Regions from separate parts of the Streptomyces tyrfis genome, predicted to be linked through region 4. Evidence: riboswitches for the same ligand, from Rfam matches in the RefSeq annotation. Region 4 holds a riboswitch; each other region holds the start of a gene.
The links. A riboswitch is a leader RNA that binds a small molecule or an ion and turns the genes downstream of it on or off. The one in region 4 is predicted to bind cobalamin.
Positions count from the first base shown of each region.

Region 1: another riboswitch for cobalamin. It lies ahead of WA762_RS14335 (cobalamin biosynthesis protein); the one in region 4 lies ahead of WA762_RS32345 (ribonucleoside-diphosphate reductase subunit alpha).
Region 2: another riboswitch for cobalamin. It lies ahead of WA762_RS20995 (ABC transporter substrate-binding protein); the one in region 4 lies ahead of WA762_RS32345 (ribonucleoside-diphosphate reductase subunit alpha).
Region 3: another riboswitch for cobalamin. It lies ahead of metE (5-methyltetrahydropteroyltriglutamate--homocysteine S-methyltransferase); the one in region 4 lies ahead of WA762_RS32345 (ribonucleoside-diphosphate reductase subunit alpha).

Region 1 is NZ_JBAGJZ010000015.1:110,147-114,399, forward strand. It holds gene WA762_RS14330 (cobyric acid synthase) at 1-1,484, opposite strand, end outside; gene WA762_RS14335 (cobalamin biosynthesis protein) at 1,481-2,623, opposite strand; cobalamin riboswitch at 2,769-2,899, opposite strand; gene WA762_RS14340 (hypothetical protein) at 3,153-3,383, opposite strand; gene WA762_RS14345 (inorganic phosphate transporter) at 3,502-4,253, opposite strand, start outside.
Region 2 is NZ_JBAGJZ010000026.1:112,842-117,094, forward strand. It holds gene WA762_RS20985 (ABC transporter ATP-binding protein) at 111-944, opposite strand; gene WA762_RS20990 (FecCD family ABC transporter permease) at 941-2,068, opposite strand; gene WA762_RS20995 (ABC transporter substrate-binding protein) at 2,065-3,114, opposite strand; cobalamin riboswitch at 3,145-3,328, opposite strand; gene WA762_RS21000 (alpha/beta hydrolase) at 3,544-4,253, shown strand, end outside.
Region 3 is NZ_JBAGJZ010000026.1:101,816-106,068, forward strand. It holds gene WA762_RS35720 (ribonucleotide-diphosphate reductase subunit beta) at 1-381, opposite strand, end outside; gene metE (5-methyltetrahydropteroyltriglutamate--homocysteine S-methyltransferase) at 497-2,815, opposite strand; cobalamin riboswitch at 2,980-3,199, opposite strand; partial or broken gene WA762_RS20950 (malate synthase A) at 3,429-3,677, opposite strand; gene eno (phosphopyruvate hydratase) at 3,799-4,253, shown strand, end outside.
Region 4 is NZ_JBAGJZ010000064.1:21,634-25,886, reverse strand. It holds gene WA762_RS32345 (ribonucleoside-diphosphate reductase subunit alpha) at 1-2,245, opposite strand, end outside; cobalamin riboswitch at 2,383-2,510, opposite strand; gene mctP (monocarboxylate uptake permease MctP) at 2,680-4,253, opposite strand, start outside.

The sequences.
Region 1 (4,253 bases), on a different contig from region 4:
GACTCGATGAGCCGGAGCAGCGCGTCGGTGTCCGCGTGTTCTTCGATGAGGTCGCCGAGCCGGTCGAGCTGCTCCTCGCGCAGCCCGGCGAAACAGGTGTCGGGGGCGGGGACGAAGCGGCGTCCGGCGGCCCGGGCGACCTCGGCCAGGAAGCGGCGGCGGAACGCGTCGCTCTCCAGCGAGCCGTGCCAGTGGGTGCCCCACACGGAGCCGGTCCGGCAGCCGTCCAGGGCGCGCCCCCGGCCGTCGGTGAAGAACGGCTCGCCGCCGCGCACATCCGCGACGCCGTGGTGGATCTCGTACCCCTCGACCGGCGCGCCCAGCGCCTCCCCGACGGGCCGGGCCAGGGTCTTCTCGCGTTCGAACCGGACGCGCACCGGCAGCAGCCCGAGCCCGTCGACCCGTCCGGCGCGCGACTCGACCTCGTCCTCGACGCGCTCGCCGAGGACCTGGTAGCCGCCGCAGATCCCGAGGACCGGCCGGCCCTCGGCGGCGCGCCGGGCCAGGGCGTCGGCGAGCCCGCGCTCGCGCAGCCAGGCGAGCGCCCCGACCGTGCCCCGGGTGCCCGGCACCACGACCAGGTCGGCGTCGGTCAGCTCCTCGGCGCGGTCCACGAACCGGACGACCACGCCCGGTTCGGCGGCCAGCGCGTCCACGTCGGTGAAGTTCGACATCAACGGCACGGCGCACACCGCGACCCGCAGCACGTCCTCGCCGTGCGGCGGCGCCACCGCCGACTCGCGCACGGCGCCGCGCAGCGAGACCCTCAGCCCGTCCTCCTCGTCGATGCCGAGGCCGTGCGCGAAGGGCAGCACCCCGTACGTGGGGCGGCCGGTGACCTCGCGCAGCATGTCGAGCCCCGGCTCCAGCAGCGACACGTCGCCGCGGAACTTGTTCACCAGATAGCCCGCGACCAGCGCCTGGTCCTCGGCGGAGAGCAGGGCCGTGGTGCCGAAGAACGACGCGAACACGCCGCCCCGGTCGATGTCCCCGACCACCACCACCGGGAAGCGTGCCGCCCGCGCGACGCCCATGTTCACGATGTCCGTGCGCCGCAGATTGATCTCGGCCGGGCTCCCCGCCCCCTCGCAGATCACCGCGTCGTACGTGCTCCGGAGCCGCTCCAGGCAGTCCACGACCGTGCCGAACAGGGCCTCCTGACGGCCGCCGTGGTAGCCGCGCGCGCTCATCTCGCCCACCGGCCTGCCCATCAGGACGACCTGGCTGGAACGGTCCCCGCCGGGCTTGAGCAGCACCGGGTTCATCAGCGCCGACGGCTCCACCCGGGCCGCCGCCGCCTGCATGGCCTGGGCGCGGCCGATCTCGGCGCCGTCCCGGGTGACATAGGAGTTCAGCGACATGTTCTGCGCCTTGAAGGGCGCCGCCTTCACGCCCCGGCGCACGAGCCAGCGGCAGATGCCGGCCGTGACGACGCTCTTGCCCGCGTCCGAGGTGGTCCCGGCGACCAGCAGTCCGCCGCTCATGTCCGTCTCCGTCCCACGATCAGCCGCGCCGCGAACGGGAGCCCCGCGGCCCGCGCGGCGTCGCCCGTGCTTCCGGCCCGCACGCCGGCGACGCGTGCGCCCGCGCCCGGGGTTCGTACGCCGGCGCCCGTCGCGCCCGCGAGCACGCCCCGCGTGCCCGCGCCCGGCACGCCCCCGCCTCGTCCGTCCGCGAACCGCCGGACCGCGAGGGAGGCGCCCAGCCGTCCGGCCACGCACACGCCGAGGGCCAGCACGCCGACCCGGCGCGACAGCCGCACCGCGCGCTCGACGTCCCCGGTCTCCACGGCCCGGCCCGCCGCCCCGTTGAGGACGGGACGGTGCTCGACCCGGCCGCCGTACGCCAGCGTCCCGCCGAGACGCACCCCCAGCGCGCCCGCGAACGCCGCCTCCACCGGGCCCGCGTTGGGGCTCGGATGCTTCGCCGCGTCGGCCCGCCAGGCCCGTACCGCCGCGCGCGGACGGCCGCCCGCCGCCGCGGCGAGCAGAGCGGTCAGCCGCGCGCCCGGCCCGCCCGCGACGTCGTCGAGGCGGGCCGAGGCCCAGCCGTAGCGGAGGTGGCGGGGCGACTTGTGGCCGACCATCGCGTCCAGGGTGTTCACGGCCCGGAAGCCGACCAGCCCGGGCACCCCGGCCAGCGCCCCCCACACCAGGGCGCCGACCACGGCGTCCGAGGTGTTCTCGGCGACGGACTCCACCACCGCGCGGGCGATGCCCGGCCCGTCGAGGGCCTGCGGGTCGCGCCCGCACAGATGCGGCAGCCGCTCCCGGGCGAGTTCGACGTCCCCGGCGGCCAGGGCGCCGCCGATGGCGCGCGCCTCCCGCCCCAGCGAGGCGCCGCCGAGCACGGTCCAGGTGGCGGCCGCGGTCAGCGCGACGGAGGCGGCGGGGCTGCGGCGGACGGCATGGGAGAGCAGCGCGGCACCGCCCGCGGCGCCGCCGGCGCAGACGAGGGTGTGCAGCGCGCCCCACCCGCGGTGGTCGCGCCACAGACGGCGCTCGACGCCCGCCGCGGCCCGCCCGAAGGCGGCCACCGGGTGCCCCCTGCGGGGGTCACCGAGCAGCAGGTCGCCGATCAGTCCGGCCGTGGCGCCGTACGCGAAGATGCGATCGGCCCGCATGGCTCAGCCGGCCGTCGCGCCTCGGAGGACGTTCGTACGGGCGGCTCTCGGCGAGAGCCCCCCGGCAAGGGACGCACGGCTGCCAGGCATGGCGACATGTCCTCACTCAGGGTCCGCGCCCTGGTTCGACGTGACCGGCGACGAGAGTCTCCTGGCTCCCGGATCCGCGGTGACCCCCGGCCTTCCAGCCCGCTCGCGCGTGCCGTGACTTCCCGGTGTGGGGGACCGCTCCCCGGTGACAGTGGCGGGACCGCGCCGGATTCGCACCGGCTTCCTCTGCTGTCGCCGTAAATGGCTCCGGCAGTCCACCACGCTCCGAGAAGCCCCGTCAACTTGCCGTTGACCTGCGGCGGCGCAGTGTGCTGAGACCCACACCGGCTCCGGGGCACGCCGAAGGGCCGGACGCACGAGGCGCGTCCGGCCCGTGACGGGGGCGCGGGGACGGGAGCGCGGGAGGGGCCCGAACGTCGAGCGGGGAGGGGCCCGGAGGGGGAGCGGTGGCGCGCCCGGAGGGGCGGCGGGGAGGGGCTCAGGCGACGATCAGATAGATCCCGTACGCGACCGCCGCCGCGCACAGCGCGAAACAGGCGTACGCGCCCGCGCGAGCCAGCGCCCGGGAACCGCCGGAGCCGCCCTGGGCCGCCGGTTCCGACTGCCTGGCCAGCCCCACCACGCCCAGGCTGAAGAAGCCCACCAGTGCGACGGTGACGACGAGGGACACACCGAAGACGGACCCGAGGGCCGCCCAGTCGATCTTCATGCTGATTCCTTAAACGGTCTGCGAGGTCCGGGACGGTCCGCGCGATCCGGGACGGTCCGCGCGGACCGGGCGAGGGAGGGCCGGGGGCGGCCCGGCGCGAACGGCCCGGGCCGCGTCCTCACACCGGCTGGACGGGGGCGGGGCGCGCCGGGTCCTGGGCGGGGACCGTCGGGACCGGGGCCGGAAGGGTGGTCATGAGGTCCTGCGCGGCGGCGGTCACGGGGGTCACGGCGGTGACGGCGGTCGCGGTGGCCGCGACGGTGGGCGGCGGGCTGACGGCGGCGATGGCCGTGGTGACGACCCCGGCGGGTTCGGCGGCGCCCTCCACCGGCGCGGCGGCCGGCGCGACGTCGCCGTGGCCGACCGGCTTGCGGCGCGACACCACCCAGATCGCTCCGGAGCCCGCGACCAGCAGCGCCGCGACGACCACGACGCCCCAGGTGCCCTGCTTGGTGAGGAACTCCGCGCCCGCGCCGACCAGACCCGCGGCCGGCAGGGTCAGACCCCAGGCGACGAACATCCGGGTGGCGGTGGACCAGCGGACCACGCCGCCCTGGCGGCCCAGGCCCGCGCCCATCACCGCGCCGGAGCAGGACTGGGTGGTGGAGAGGGAGAAACCGAGGTGCGAGGAGGCCAGGATGACCGTGGCCGCGCTGGTCTGGGCGGCGAAGCCCTGCGGCGGCCTGAGGTCGGTGAGCCCGCTGCCCATGGTGCGGATGATGCGCCAGCCGCCCAGGTAGGTGCCGAGCGCGATGGCCGTGCCGGCGGAGACGATGACCCAGACCGGCGGGTTGGCGCCGGGGTGCAGCACCCCGCCGGTGACCAGGGCCAGGGTGATGATGCCCATGGTCTTCTGCGCGTCGTTGGTGC
Region 2 (4,253 bases), on a different contig from region 4:
CCTTTCCGCCGGTCGGCCGCGACGCGCGCCCGCCTCGCCGGGGGCCGTCGGCCCGAGGCGTCCACCGTACGGCGGTTGGAGGCCGGGCCGCTTGCGGCGGCCCGGCGCGTTCATGAGTCGGAGCCGGTCCCCGGGCCCGCCCCGTCGGGCCGGCCGGGCAGGAAGGTCACATGCGGCGCCCCGGTGCGGGGATGGATGACGACCTCGCCCGTCACCGCGTACACCTCCCGCAGCAGCTCCTCGGTGAGGACCTCGGCGGGCGCTCCGGAGGCGACGACCTCGCCCTCGCGCAGCACGTGGAGACGGTCGCAGTAGTACGCCGCCAGGTTGAGGTCGTGCAGCGCGACCAGCACGGTGGCGGGCAGCTGTCGCAAAATGCCGAGGACGTCCAACTGGTGGCGGATGTCCAGATGGTTGGTGGGCTCGTCGAGGATCAGCAGCGAGGGCTGCTGGGCCAGGGCCCGGGCGATGAGCACGCGCTGGCGCTCCCCGCCGGACAGCCGGTCGAACGGCCGGTCGGCGAGGGCGGTCCCGCCCACCGACGCGAGGGCCGACGCGATCAGCAGGGCGTCCTTCGCGGTGTCGCCGGCGAGCAGGCCCTTGTGCGGGGTGCGGCCCATGGCAACCACCTCACGCACCGTCAGATCGAATGAGGCGACCGGCTCCTGGACCACCGCCGCCAGGGTCTGCGCCAGCCTGCGCACCGGCAGGCCCCAGGCGTCGGCCCCGTCGACCCGGATCAGCCCGGCGTCGGGGCGCAGGACGCGGTAGACGGTGCGCAGCAGGCTGGACTTGCCGCTGCCGTTGGGGCCGACCAGGCCGATGACCTCGCCGGGGCCGGCGTGCAGGGAGACGTCCCGTACCAGATGGCGCGAGCCGGCGCTCAGGCTGACGCCCTCGATGCTCAGCGGGACGCCTTCGACGGCGAGTTCGTCCGCGCTCATGCCGCTCCTCGTTCGGTGTTCCGCCGGGCGTCACGGCGCATGAGCCAGAGGAAGAAGGGACCGCCGCACAGCGCCGTGAGCACTCCCACCGGAAGCTCCGTCGGCGCCGCGACGGTACGGGCGGCGACGTCGGCCCAGATCAGGAAGACGGCCCCGCCCAGAGCGGCCGTCGGCAGCACCCGGCGGTGGTCGCCGCCGACGAGGAGCCGCACGGTGTGCGGCAGCATCAGACCGACGAAGCCGATCGGCCCGGACGCCGCGACCAGCACCCCGGTGACCAGGGACAGCAGGACGAACATGCGGGCCCGGAACCGGGCGACGTCGAGCCCCATCGTGCCGGCCGCCTCCTCGCCCGCCAGGAGCAGGTTGAGGTTGCGCGCCTGCGCCAGGAGGACGGCGATGCCCAGCAGCAGGGCGGTGCTCGGCAGGCGGAGCGCGTCCCAGTCGGCGCCGCCGAGACCGCCGAGGGTCCAGGCGAGCACGGCCCGGGCCTCGTTGCCCCGGCTGCCGGTGAGCAGCAGCAGATCCGTCATCGCGGTGAGCACCGAGGCGATCGCCACGCCGGACAGCACCAGCCGCACCGAGGTGATGCGACCGCCGGTGCGCGCGGTCGCGTACACCACCAGCAGCGCGCCCAGGGCGCCGGCGAACGCGGCGACCGGCAGCGACACGGAACCGACCGCCCCCGCGCCGAGGACGATCACCGAGACCGCGCCCAGGGAAGCCCCGGAGGAGATGCCCAGCAGATACGGCTCGGCGAGCGGGTTGCGGATCAGCGCCTGCATGGCGGTGCCCACCACGGCCAGCCCGGCCCCGGTGACGGCGCCGAGCAGCACCCGCGGCGCGCGCACCTCCAGCACGATCGTCTCCCGCGCCCGGGTCCAGGTGGGCTCCGTCCAGTCGGCGCCCAGCGCGTGCGTGACGATGCCCCAGACCTGTCCGGGCGGCACGTGCACCGAACCGATGGCCAGGCCGGCCGTGGCGGAGATCGCCAGCAGCAGCGTGAGAACGCCCAGCGCGAGCCCGAGGGGCACCCGGCCCGCGCGGCCCGCGCGGCCCTCGCGGCGCGCGCGCCGCGCGGCCGGCCCGGTGGCGGGGCCGGCCGTCGCGGCCGCCCGCGTCACCGGAAGCTCTCGGGATGCAGGCCGCGGGCCAGGCCGTCCACCGCGTACGCCGACCGGATGCCGACCAGCGTCGCGGTCAGCGGCAGCGCCACGAACCGCTTGTTCCTGATGGCGGGGACGTCGGCCAGGGCCGGCTGGGAGAGCAGGAACTTCTTCTTCTCCTCGACGCTGCCGGAGCCCTCGTAGTCGTAGACGGCGATGACCTCCGGCTTGCGGGCCACGACCTGCTCCCAGGAGACGTCCCCGAAGACGTTGTCGAGGTCCGCGAAGACGTTCCGGCCGCCGGCCAGGCCGATCAGCTCGTTGCCCAGGCCCTTGCCGCCCGCGGTGAAGGCCGACTTGCTGCCGCTGTCGTAGACGAAGACGGGCACCTCGGGCCGGTCCGCGACCGCAGCGGTGGCCTCGCCGACGCGCTTCTCCAGGTCGGACACCAGGGCGGAGGCGCGGTCCTGCACGCCGAAGAGACGGCCGACGGTGCGGATCTCCTCGTAGGTGTCCTCCATCGTCACCTGCTTCTTCTTCCCGGCGCAGTACTCGCGGTTGAGATAGGTGTCGATGCCCGCGTCCGCGAACGCCTTGCGGGACCGGCCCTCGTTCTCGGCGAAGGCGCTGGCGTAGCCGCCGTAGACGAAGTCGGGCTCCGCGTCCAGGATCGACTCGAAGGACGGCTCCCGTTTCGCCAGCTCGGGTATCGCCGCGAAGTCCTTCCTGAGCTCGGGCAGGACCGCCGAGTCGGGGAAGGCGGTGCCGACCATGCGGTCCTTCAGACCCAGCGCGAGCAGCAGCTCGGCCGGGTGCTGATGGATGGTGACGACGCGGGAGGGCGGCTTGTCATACGTCGTCCTGACGCCGCAGTTGTCGATGGTGACCGGGAAGCCCTCGGCCGGCGACGCGCCGGCACTCGGCCGGTCGGGGGAGTCCCCGCCGGCGCCGCAGCCGGAGGCCAGCAGGGCGGTGGTCAGGACCACGGCCCCGGCGACGGCGCGCAGGCCGCGGCGGGGCCGGGCGGGGGAAGAACCGGGTCGGCGGGGGATGCCGAAATACACGTAGAGCCTCCTGGGGAGTCCGCGCTCCTCAAAACGGGCCCGCGACAGGTCAGTGTCCTGACTCCCGGATCGACGTCCCCCGCACGCCGTGCCGCGCCGGGCGCGGTGGCGTGCCGGAGGGGTGCGCTCCCCGGTCACAGTGGCGGGACCGCGCCGGATTCGCACCGGCTTCCTGGCTCCCGTCGCGGCTATGACCTGGTGATATTACGGTTCCTTGAGGCAGGGGCACAAAATACGCCCATGTGGGTGATCGCACACTGGGGGAACCGTCCCCGCCGCCCCGGTCCTCGCCGGAGTTCTCGCGGGGAGCGATCCGGGCGGCCGGGAGGGGCCGGCGTCAACACGAGATTCCCGGTGTCTCGCCTTCAATGTAAAAAGGTGGAAAAACGGGTAAACCATCGTGCTGTGCGCGACATCCTCCCTGGCGTGATGAGCCTGACGGGGACACCATTCTTCCTGACCACGATCGTGCTGGCCGTGGTCAGCGTGATGCTTCCCCTGCTGTTGTGGGGGCGGGTCCGAGGGCCCGCCGTGGTGCGCGGCGCGGCCCGTCTGACGATGCTCGTCCTCGCGCAGGGGGCGGCCGTGCTGAGCGTCTTCGTGATGGTCAACAACACCAACGGCCTCTACGACAACTGGGCCGATCTGCTGGGCACCGGGCAGCACGTCGTGGTCGCCCCGAACCTCGGGCGCGACGGCCTGGGCACGCACAAGCAGCTGGCGAACGAGCCGAAGGTCGTCCAGCGCTTCGGCCCGACGCACGACGCCCGGATGGGTCCCGGCGTCCGCGTCACCCAGGTGAACGGCCGGGTCTCGGGGGTGCACGGCGAGGTGTACGTGTGGCTGCCGCCGCAGTACGACCAGCCGGCGTACCGTCACCGGAGATTCCCCGTGGTCGAACTGCTGGGCGGTTTCCCGGGATCCGCGAAGGCGTGGTTCAGCAGCCTGCGGGTGCAGTCGCAGCTGGAGGCCGGCATGCGCAGCGGGGAGGTCGCCCCGTTCATCCTCGTCGAACCGCGGACCAATGTGCTGCCCGGTCAGGACACCGGGTGCGCCAATGTGCCGGGCGTCGTGGACGCCGAGTCATGGCTGAGCGTGGACGTCCGGCAGATGGTGATCGACAACTTCCGCGCCCGCAG
Region 3 (4,253 bases), on a different contig from region 4:
GACAACCACGTCGTCCATCAGGCCGAGCGGCTCGTACAGCTCACCGGAGTAGCGCAGTTCCAGCTCGTACAGCTCGGTCAGCAGCTCGTCGGTGATCGCGCGGGCGTGGCGGACCTGTCGCCGCAACTCGGCGAGCAGTTCCGCACGGGCCGGCGCGGAGGCGGCGGGGGAGTCCCCGACCGCCGGCCCGACGCCGCCGAGCGTCTCCTCCAGGGCCTCCAGGAGTCCGGCCATGTCGACGAGCGCCTGCCGCGGCGTCCGCAGCCGCGCGCTCTGCCCGCCGAGCTGTCTGCGCACGGCCGCCAGGCCCTCGAAGTCGCGTGCGGGCACGGCGACCATGCGTACGCCGTCAGTCGTGACGTCCCGCGGTCCGTGCTTCACGGCGGCCCCTCCCCGGCTCTGCTGCGGTGCGCTTTTTTCTGCGGTGCGCCGGCTCCGGCGCCGACGGCGGGGCCGGAGCGCACGGAAGCGCCCCGGCCCCTGGAAACCGCTCCGGTCAGGGAGCGGACAGCTCGGCGCGGACGGCACGGGCCGCGGCGACGAGGTTCTCCAGCGAGGCCCGGGTCTCGGCCCAGCCGCGGGTCTTGAGCCCGCAGTCGGGGTTGACCCAGAGCCGCTCGGCGGGGATGGCCCTCAGGCCGGTGCGCAACAGCCCGGCCGCCTCCTCCGCGCCGGGCACGCGCGGGGAGTGGATGTCGTAGACACCGGGCCCGGCCTCGCGCGGGTAGCCGTGGGCGGCGAGCTCGTGGGCGACCTGCATGTGGGAGCGGGCGGCCTCCAGGCTGATGACGTCGGCGTCGAGGTCGTCGATGGCCTGGACGATGTCACCGAACTCGGCGTAGCACATGTGGGTGTGGATCTGGGTCTCCGGCCGCACCCCGCAGGTGGTGAGCCGGAACGCCTCGGTGGCCCAGGCCAGGTAGGCGGGGCGGTCCGCGGCCCGCAGCGGCAGCGTCTCGCGCAGGGCGGGCTCGTCGACCTGGATGACCGCGGTCCCGGCGTGCTCCAGATCGGTCACCTCGTCGCGCAGGGCGAGGGCGACCTGGCGGGCCGTGTCGGCGAGCGGCTGGTCGTCCCGGACGAACGACCAGGCGAGCATGGTCACCGGCCCGGTGAGCATGCCCTTGACCGGGCGGTCGGTGAGCGACTGGGCGTACGCCGTCCAGCGCACGGTCATCGGCTCGGGCCGCGAGATGTCCCCGGCCAGGATCGGCGGCCGGACGTAGCGGGTGCCGTAGGACTGCACCCAGCCGTGCTGCGTGGCCAGGTATCCGGTCAGCTGCTCGGCGAAGTACTGGACCATGTCGTTGCGTTCGGCCTCGCCGTGGACGAGGACGTCCAGGCCGGTCTTCTCCTGGAAGGAGATCACCTCCCGGATCTCGGCCTCGATGCGCTCCTCGTAGCCGGCCGGGTCGAGCCGGCCCGCGCGCAGGTCGGCGCGGGCGGTGCGCAGATCGGTCGTCTGCGGGAACGAGCCGATGGTCGTGGTCGGCAGCAGCGGCAGGCCGAGACCGGCGCGCTGGACCGCGGTCCGCTCGGCGTACGGCTGGGAGCGGCGGGCGTCGGCGTCCGTGATGGCGGCGGCGCGGGTGCGCACGGCCGGGTCGTGGGTGATGGGGGAGTTCGCCCGGGAGGCCAGGACGGCCCGGTTCGCGGCGAGTTCGGCCTTGATCGCGTCGGTGCCGTGGGCCAGCCCCTCGGCGAGGGTGGCGATCTCCGCCGTCTTCTGCCGGGCGAAGGCCAGCCAGCGCAGGATCTGCGGTTCGATGTCCCGCTCCGCCGCCGTGTCCAGCGGGACGTGCAGCAGCGAGCAGGAGGCGGACACGTCGACCCGTTCGGCCAGGCCCAGCAGGGTGCCGAGCGTGGCGAGGGACTTCGACAGGTCGTTCGCCCAGATGTTGCGCCCGTCGACCACCCCGGCGACCAGTCGCTTGCCGGGCAGTCCGCCGACGGCGGCGAGGGCGTCCAGGTTGGCCGCGGCCGCCTCGGTGAAGTCCAGGGCGAGCCCGTCCACCGGTGCCTTGGCCAGGGCCGGCAGGGCGTCGCCCAGCCGGTCGAAGTAGGAGGCGATCAGGAGCCTGGGCCGGTCGGTGAGACCGCCCAGCGCGTGGAACGCGCTTTCGGCGGCGTCGAGTTCGGCCGGGGTGCGGTCCTGGACGAGAGCGGGCTCGTCCAGCTGGACCCACTCGGCGCCGGCCGCGCGCAGGTCGGCCAGGAGCTCCGCGTACACCGGCAGCAGCCGGTCCAGCAGGGTGAGCGGGTCGAAGTCCGCGGTCACGCCCGGCGCGGGCTTGGCCAGCAGCAGATAGGTGACAGGGCCGACGAGGACGGGCCGGGCCTTCAGGCCCAGTGCGAGGGCCTCCTTCAGCTCGGCGGCCTGCTTGGCGGAGTCGGCCGTGAACACCGTATCCGGGCCCAACTCGGGCACCAGGTAGTGGTAGTTGGTGTCGAACCACTTGGTCATCTCCAGTGGTGCGACGTCCTGGGTGCCCCGCGCCATCGCGAAGTAGCCGTCCAGCGGATCGGCGGCGACGGCTTCCCGGTGGCGTGCCGGAACCGCGCCCACCATCACGGTGGTGTCCAGCACGTGGTCGTAGTACGAGAAGTCGCCCGTGGGGACTTCCTCGATGCCGGCGTCGGCCAGCTGCCGCCAGTTGGCCCGGCGCAGTCCGGCGGCGGTGGAGCGGAGGGCGTCGGCGGTGACGCGGCCCTTCCAGTAGCCCTCGATCGCCTTCTTCAGTTCCCGGTTCGGACCCTGACGGGGGTAGCCGTACACGGTGGCCCGTGCTGCCGCGGCTGCGGACTCGGTGGTCACGGAGATCTCCTTCGCGAGATGAATCCCTGAGATCCCGGAGACGTCACGGGGGTGCGAAGGGTGACGGACCGGACGGTGCGGCCTCGCGCGGCATGGCGCGGCCGTCCGTCTGGTATGTACGCCGACCCGCCCTCGAGGTCACCGGGATGTCCGCGCGCGAATGGTTCGCACACGGGCAGATGGCAGGTCTTCGGACTCGCGGGCACGTCCTCCCGGGGGAGGTCGCCTACTGGCCGTCGCTTCCCAGGCCCTTGCCGGGCCCAGTGCGTATGACGGCGGTCGTTCCCGCTCACCGCTGCGGGGCAGTCCCGGATTCCCACCGGGTTCCCTCTTGCGACGCATCCCGCCTGGCGGACGGGGCGAACCAGCTGCAACGGCCAGCTTACGGCGCGGCTCCGGAATGCGGCGCACCCTGTCCATCATCCGGATGGCGAGATGAGACACACGGCCGACAGGAGTGAAACGGTCCGGAGACGGGAAGCGCCGGGCCTCCTCCCCTCCCCGGGGAGCGGCGGCACGGGGGAGCCGACGTGGGGGAGCCGGCGCGGGGAGGCGGCGGCACGGGTGCGCCGGCCCGCCTCCGGCCCTGGTCTGGCGCGGTCCCGACCGGGCGTCACGCCCGCGCGTGGCGCACGAGGTGCCCGGCGTAGGCGTCCGGGGTGAAGAACAGCGGCAACTCGGCTGCCAGGGCGTTCCGTTCGAAGAGCGCGCGCACCTCGCCCAGTGGCGCCCAGGGATACTCCGCGCCGAGCGCGGCGAGCTCCTCGTCGAGCAGCCGCAGCACCGTGTCCCGGTCGATCACCCGGTGCCACAGCGACTGTCAGACCTGCACGCGGGCGATCTCGGCGGTCGCCGCGTCCTCCTCGCCGGGCGGGGCGGCCCGCGGCGCCCCGGCCGTGCCGGAGGGCGGATTCCGTGTTTCAGTCGTAAGGAGTCGCCTCAGCCGCCCCAAGGAGTCGCCTCAGCCGTAAGGAGTGCCGCTGATGACGATCCACATCGTGTACGTCCACGCCACCGAGATCCTCGACTCCCGCTCCCGCCCCACGCTGGAGGTCGTCGTCGGCCTCGGCGACGGCAGCCGCGGGCGCGCCGGTGTGCCCTCCGGCGCCTCCACCGGCGCCACCGAGGCCGTCGAGCTGCGCGACGGCGACCCCGGCCGCTACGGGGGCCAGGGCGTCCTCAAGGCCGTCGCCGCCGTGAACGAGGAGATCGCGGACGCCCTGCGCGGCACCACCCACGCCGACCAGGAGGCCCTGGACCAGGCACTGCGCGACCTGGACGGCACCGCGGACAAGTCCCGGCTGGGCGCGAACGCGATCATCGGCGTCTCCATGGCCGCGGCCCGTGCCGACGCCTTGCGCACCGGCGTCCCGCTGTGGCAGCACCTGGCGCTGGACGGGGCGGAACCCCGGCTGCCGGTGCCGCACTTCAACGTCCT
Region 4 (4,253 bases):
TCTTCAGCCCCCTCTTCCAGGCGTACGCGTACATCGAGGAGAGCTTCCCGATGGTCGGCGTCTCCATGAAGAGGTTCAGCGACTGGCTCTGGTCCAGGAACGGCGTACGGGCCGCCGCCATGTCGATCAGGCCGCGCTGCGGGATCTCCCACGCGGTGCGGTACAGCGCGCGCACGTCCTCGGGGATCCAGGCGAAGCCCTGCACCGAGCCGTTCGCCTCGCGCAGCGCCTCACGGGTCCGCGCGTCCCACACGCCCAGCCGCTTCAGGTCGTTCACCAGGTACGCGTTGACCTGGAGGAACTCACCGCTGAGCGTCTCGCGCTTGAAGAGGTTGGAGACCTGCGGCTCGATGCACTCGTACACGCCCGCGATCGAGGCGATCGTCGCGGTCGGCGCGATGGCGAGCAGCAGCGAGTTGCGCATCCCGGTCTTCGCGATCCGGGCGCGCAGCGCCTCCCAGCGCTCCGGCCAGTTCAGCGCGGCGCCGTAGTGGTCGGGGTGCAGCACCCCGCGCGCGGCGCGCGTCTCCTGCCAGGCGGGCAGCGGACCGGACCGGTCGGCCAGATCGCAGGACGCCTCGTACGCGGCGAGCATGATCCGCTCGGAGATCCTCGTGGAGAGCGCGCGCGCCTCGGGGGAGTCGAACGGCATCCGCAGCTGGAAGAAGACGTCCTGGAGCCCCATGGCGCCCAGGCCCACCGGGCGCCACTTGGCGTTGGAGCGGGCGGCCTGCTCGGTCGGGTAGAAGTTGATGTCGACGACCCGGTCGAGGAACGTCACGGCGGTGCGGACGGTGGCGTCCAGCCGCTCCCAGTCGATGTCCCCGCCCGCGACGAACGCGCCGAGGTTGACCGAGCCCAGGTTGCAGACGGCCGTCTCGCCGTCGTCGGTGACCTCAAGGATCTCGGTGCACAGGTTCGACGAGTGGACGACGCGGCCCGGCTCGGCGGTCTGGTTCGCGGTGCGGTTGGCGGCGTCCTTGAACGTCATCCAGCCCTGACCGGTCTGCGCGAGGGTGCGCATCATCCGGCCGTACAGCTCACGGGCCGGCATCGTCTTGCGGGCCAGACCCTTCGCCTCGGCCGCCCGGTACGCGGCGTCGAACTCGTCGCCCCACAGGTCGACCAGGCCGGGCACGTCGGACGGGGAGAACAGCGACCAGTCGCCGTCCGCGTCGACCCGGCGCATGAACTCGTCCGGGATCCAGTGCGCCAGGTTGAGGTTGTGGGTGCGCCGCTGGTCCTCGCCCGTGTTGTCGCGGAGCTCCAGGAACTCCTCGATGTCCGCGTGCCAGGTCTCCAGGTAGACGGCGGCGGCGCCCTTGCGGCGGCCGCCCTGGTTGACCGCGGCGACGGAGGCGTCGAGCGTCTTCAGGAACGGCACGATCCCGTTGGAGTGCCCGTTGGTGCCCCGGATCAGCGAACCGCGGGCCCGGATGCGGGAGTACGGCAGACCGATGCCGCCCGCGTGCTTGGAGAGCCGCGCCACCTGGTGGTAGCGGTCGTAGATCGAGTCGAGCTCGTCGAGCGGCGAGTCCAGCAGATAGCAGGAGGACATCTGCGGGTGCCGGGTGCCGGAGTTGAAGAGCGTGGGGGAGGAGGGGAGGTAGTCGAGCTGGCTCATCAGCCCGTACAGCGCCGCGACCTCGTCGACCGCGCGCGGCGACTCGTCCTCGGCGAGCCCGCACGCCACCCGCAGCATGAAGTGCTGGGGCGTCTCGACGACCTGGCGGGTGTGCGGGTGGCGCAGCAGATAGCGGCTGTAGAGGGTGCGCAGTCCGAAGTAGCCGAACCGGTCGTCGGCGCCGTCGGCGAGGGAGCGCTCGACCAGCGCGTCCAGGGCGGCGGCGTGCGCCCGGACGAACTCGGCGGTGCGGTCGGCGATCAGGCCCTCGCGGTGGCCGACGGCGACGGACGCGGAGAAGGAGACCGCGCCCTGGCCGGCCGCCTCGTCCGCGATGGCGCGGGTCAGCAGCCGGGCGGCGAGCCGGGAGTAGGCGGGGTCCTCGGAGATCAGGCCCGCCGCGGCCTCGGTGGCCAGCGACCGCAGCTCCGCCTCGTCCGACCGGGCACTGCGTCCGCGCAGCGCGGCGGCGGCCACCCGGCCGGGGTCGGTGTCGGGCAGGTCGGCGGTGAGAACGGTCAGGGTCCGCAGGAGCGCGGCCCCAGGTCCGTCGTGTGCGGTTCCCTCGGACTCGGCCGCTTCGGACACGACTGAGGCCGGATCGGCTGGCGCGATGGTCACGCGGTGCTCTCCCTCGCTCGGCTCGGGGCCGGCGGGGAACGGGGCAGCCGGGCAGCCGGGCCCGGGGCGGGGCGGCACTGCCTACGGCGTCCACCGGCCTTTCCGCGAGGCCCGGACGTCTGGCATCCGGTTCGGTCGAGCCGGACGCGCTGCCGGCAGGTCCTCGGACTTGCTTCCAGGTGCGCAAAAGCACACTGAACACACCGTTGCGGGACAGTTCCGGATTCGCACCGGATTCCCCTGCGACGACAGCGAGCATGAGCATACATGTGGGGGCCGCCGGATGAGGCCGCCCCCAGATGTTGTGTCGGCCGACTCGTGTCGAGGCCACAGAACGCCCTCTGCGGCCCTGGCGGGAGCAAGCCGGACGGCCCGCCGCACCCCTCGGGAAAAGGGGTCCGGCGGGCCGTCCGGGGGCTCTGCGGAGGTCGTTCTCAGTGTCCCGCGCCGGGCGCCGCCGTCGCGCTCGGGGGCTCCGGCACGGCCGGCGGCGGCTCCGCGGCCACGTCCGGGTCGCCCGCGTCCGCCGTGTAGTCGGCGGGCGAGGTCTCGTCGGTACCGGCGGGCGCCTTCAAGGCGTTCAGGACGAGGGTCAGCGCCACCGTCACCACCACGTTCAGCACGAACGCCGTCAGGCCGATGTAACCGATCTCACCGATGCCGGGGATCTCCGCGGACGATCCGCCGAAGTGCGCCTGGGTCGGGCTCGCGACCCCGTACGCGGCCACCGTGCCGTACACCATGCCGACGGCCCAGCCCGAGAGCAGCGCCCAGCGGTGGAACCAGCGGGTGAACAGACCGCCGACCAGGGCCGGCATCGTCTGCAGGATCCAGATCCCGCCCAGCAGCTGGAAGTTGATCGCGACCGTCTTGTCCATGGTGAGGACGAAGGCGAGCGCGCCGACCTTCACCAGCAGCGACACCAGCTTGGAGACCCTGGTCTCCTGCTCCGGGGTGGCGTCCGGCCGCAGGAAGTCCTTGTAGACGTTGCGGGTGAAGAGGTTGGCCGCGGCGATCGACATGATCGCGGCGGGCACCAGCGCGCCGATGCCGATGGCGGCGAACGCGACGCCCGCGAACCAGTCGGGGAACATGTCCTCGAACAGCTGCGGAATGGCCAGCTGTCCGTTCTCCACCTCGATCCCGGCGGCGATCGCCATGAAGCCGAGCAGCGCCAGCAGGCCCAGCATCAGCGAGTACAGCGGCAGGATCGTGGTGTTGCGCCGGATCACGTTCCGGCTGCGGCTGGAGAGCGTCGCCGTGATCGAGTGCGGATACATGAAGAGGGCCAGCGCCGAGCCCAGCGCCAGGGTGGCGTACGCCCACTGTCCCGACTCGGCGGGGGCCAGGGAGCCGGTCGGCTTCCCGCCCGGCGGACCCGCGAACTTCTCCTGCGCGGCGGCGAAGATGTCGTGGAACCCGCCCAGTTCGACCGGGATGTAGACGACCGCCACCGCGATCACCAGATAGATCAGCCCGTCCTTGACGAACGCGATCAGCGCCGGGGCCCGCAGCCCGGAGGAGTAGGTGTACGCGGCGAGCACCGCGAAGGCGAGCAGCAGCGGCAGGTCCTTCACGAACCAGTGCGTGTTCTCGCCGCCGCCGACGCCCATCACGTCCAGCACCGCCTGGATGCCGACGAGTTGCAGCGCGATGTACGGCATGGTGGCGAGGATGCCGGTGACCGCGACCGCCAGCGACAGCCCCTTGGAGCCGAACCGCCCGCGCACGAAGTCCGAGGTGGTGACGTAGCCATGGCGGTGCGAGACCGACCACAGCCGGGGCAGGAAGGTGAAGATCAGCGGATACACCAGGATGGTGTACGGCACGGCGAAGAAGCCCGCCGCCCCCGCCGTGTAGATCGCCGCCGGAACGGCGACGAAGGTGTACGCGGTGTACAGGTCGCCGCCGAGCAGGAACCAGGTGACCCAGGTGCCGAACGACCGGCCGCCCAGGCCCCATTCGTCGAGGCTGGCCTCGTTCTCGGCCTTCCGCCAGCGCGCGGCCA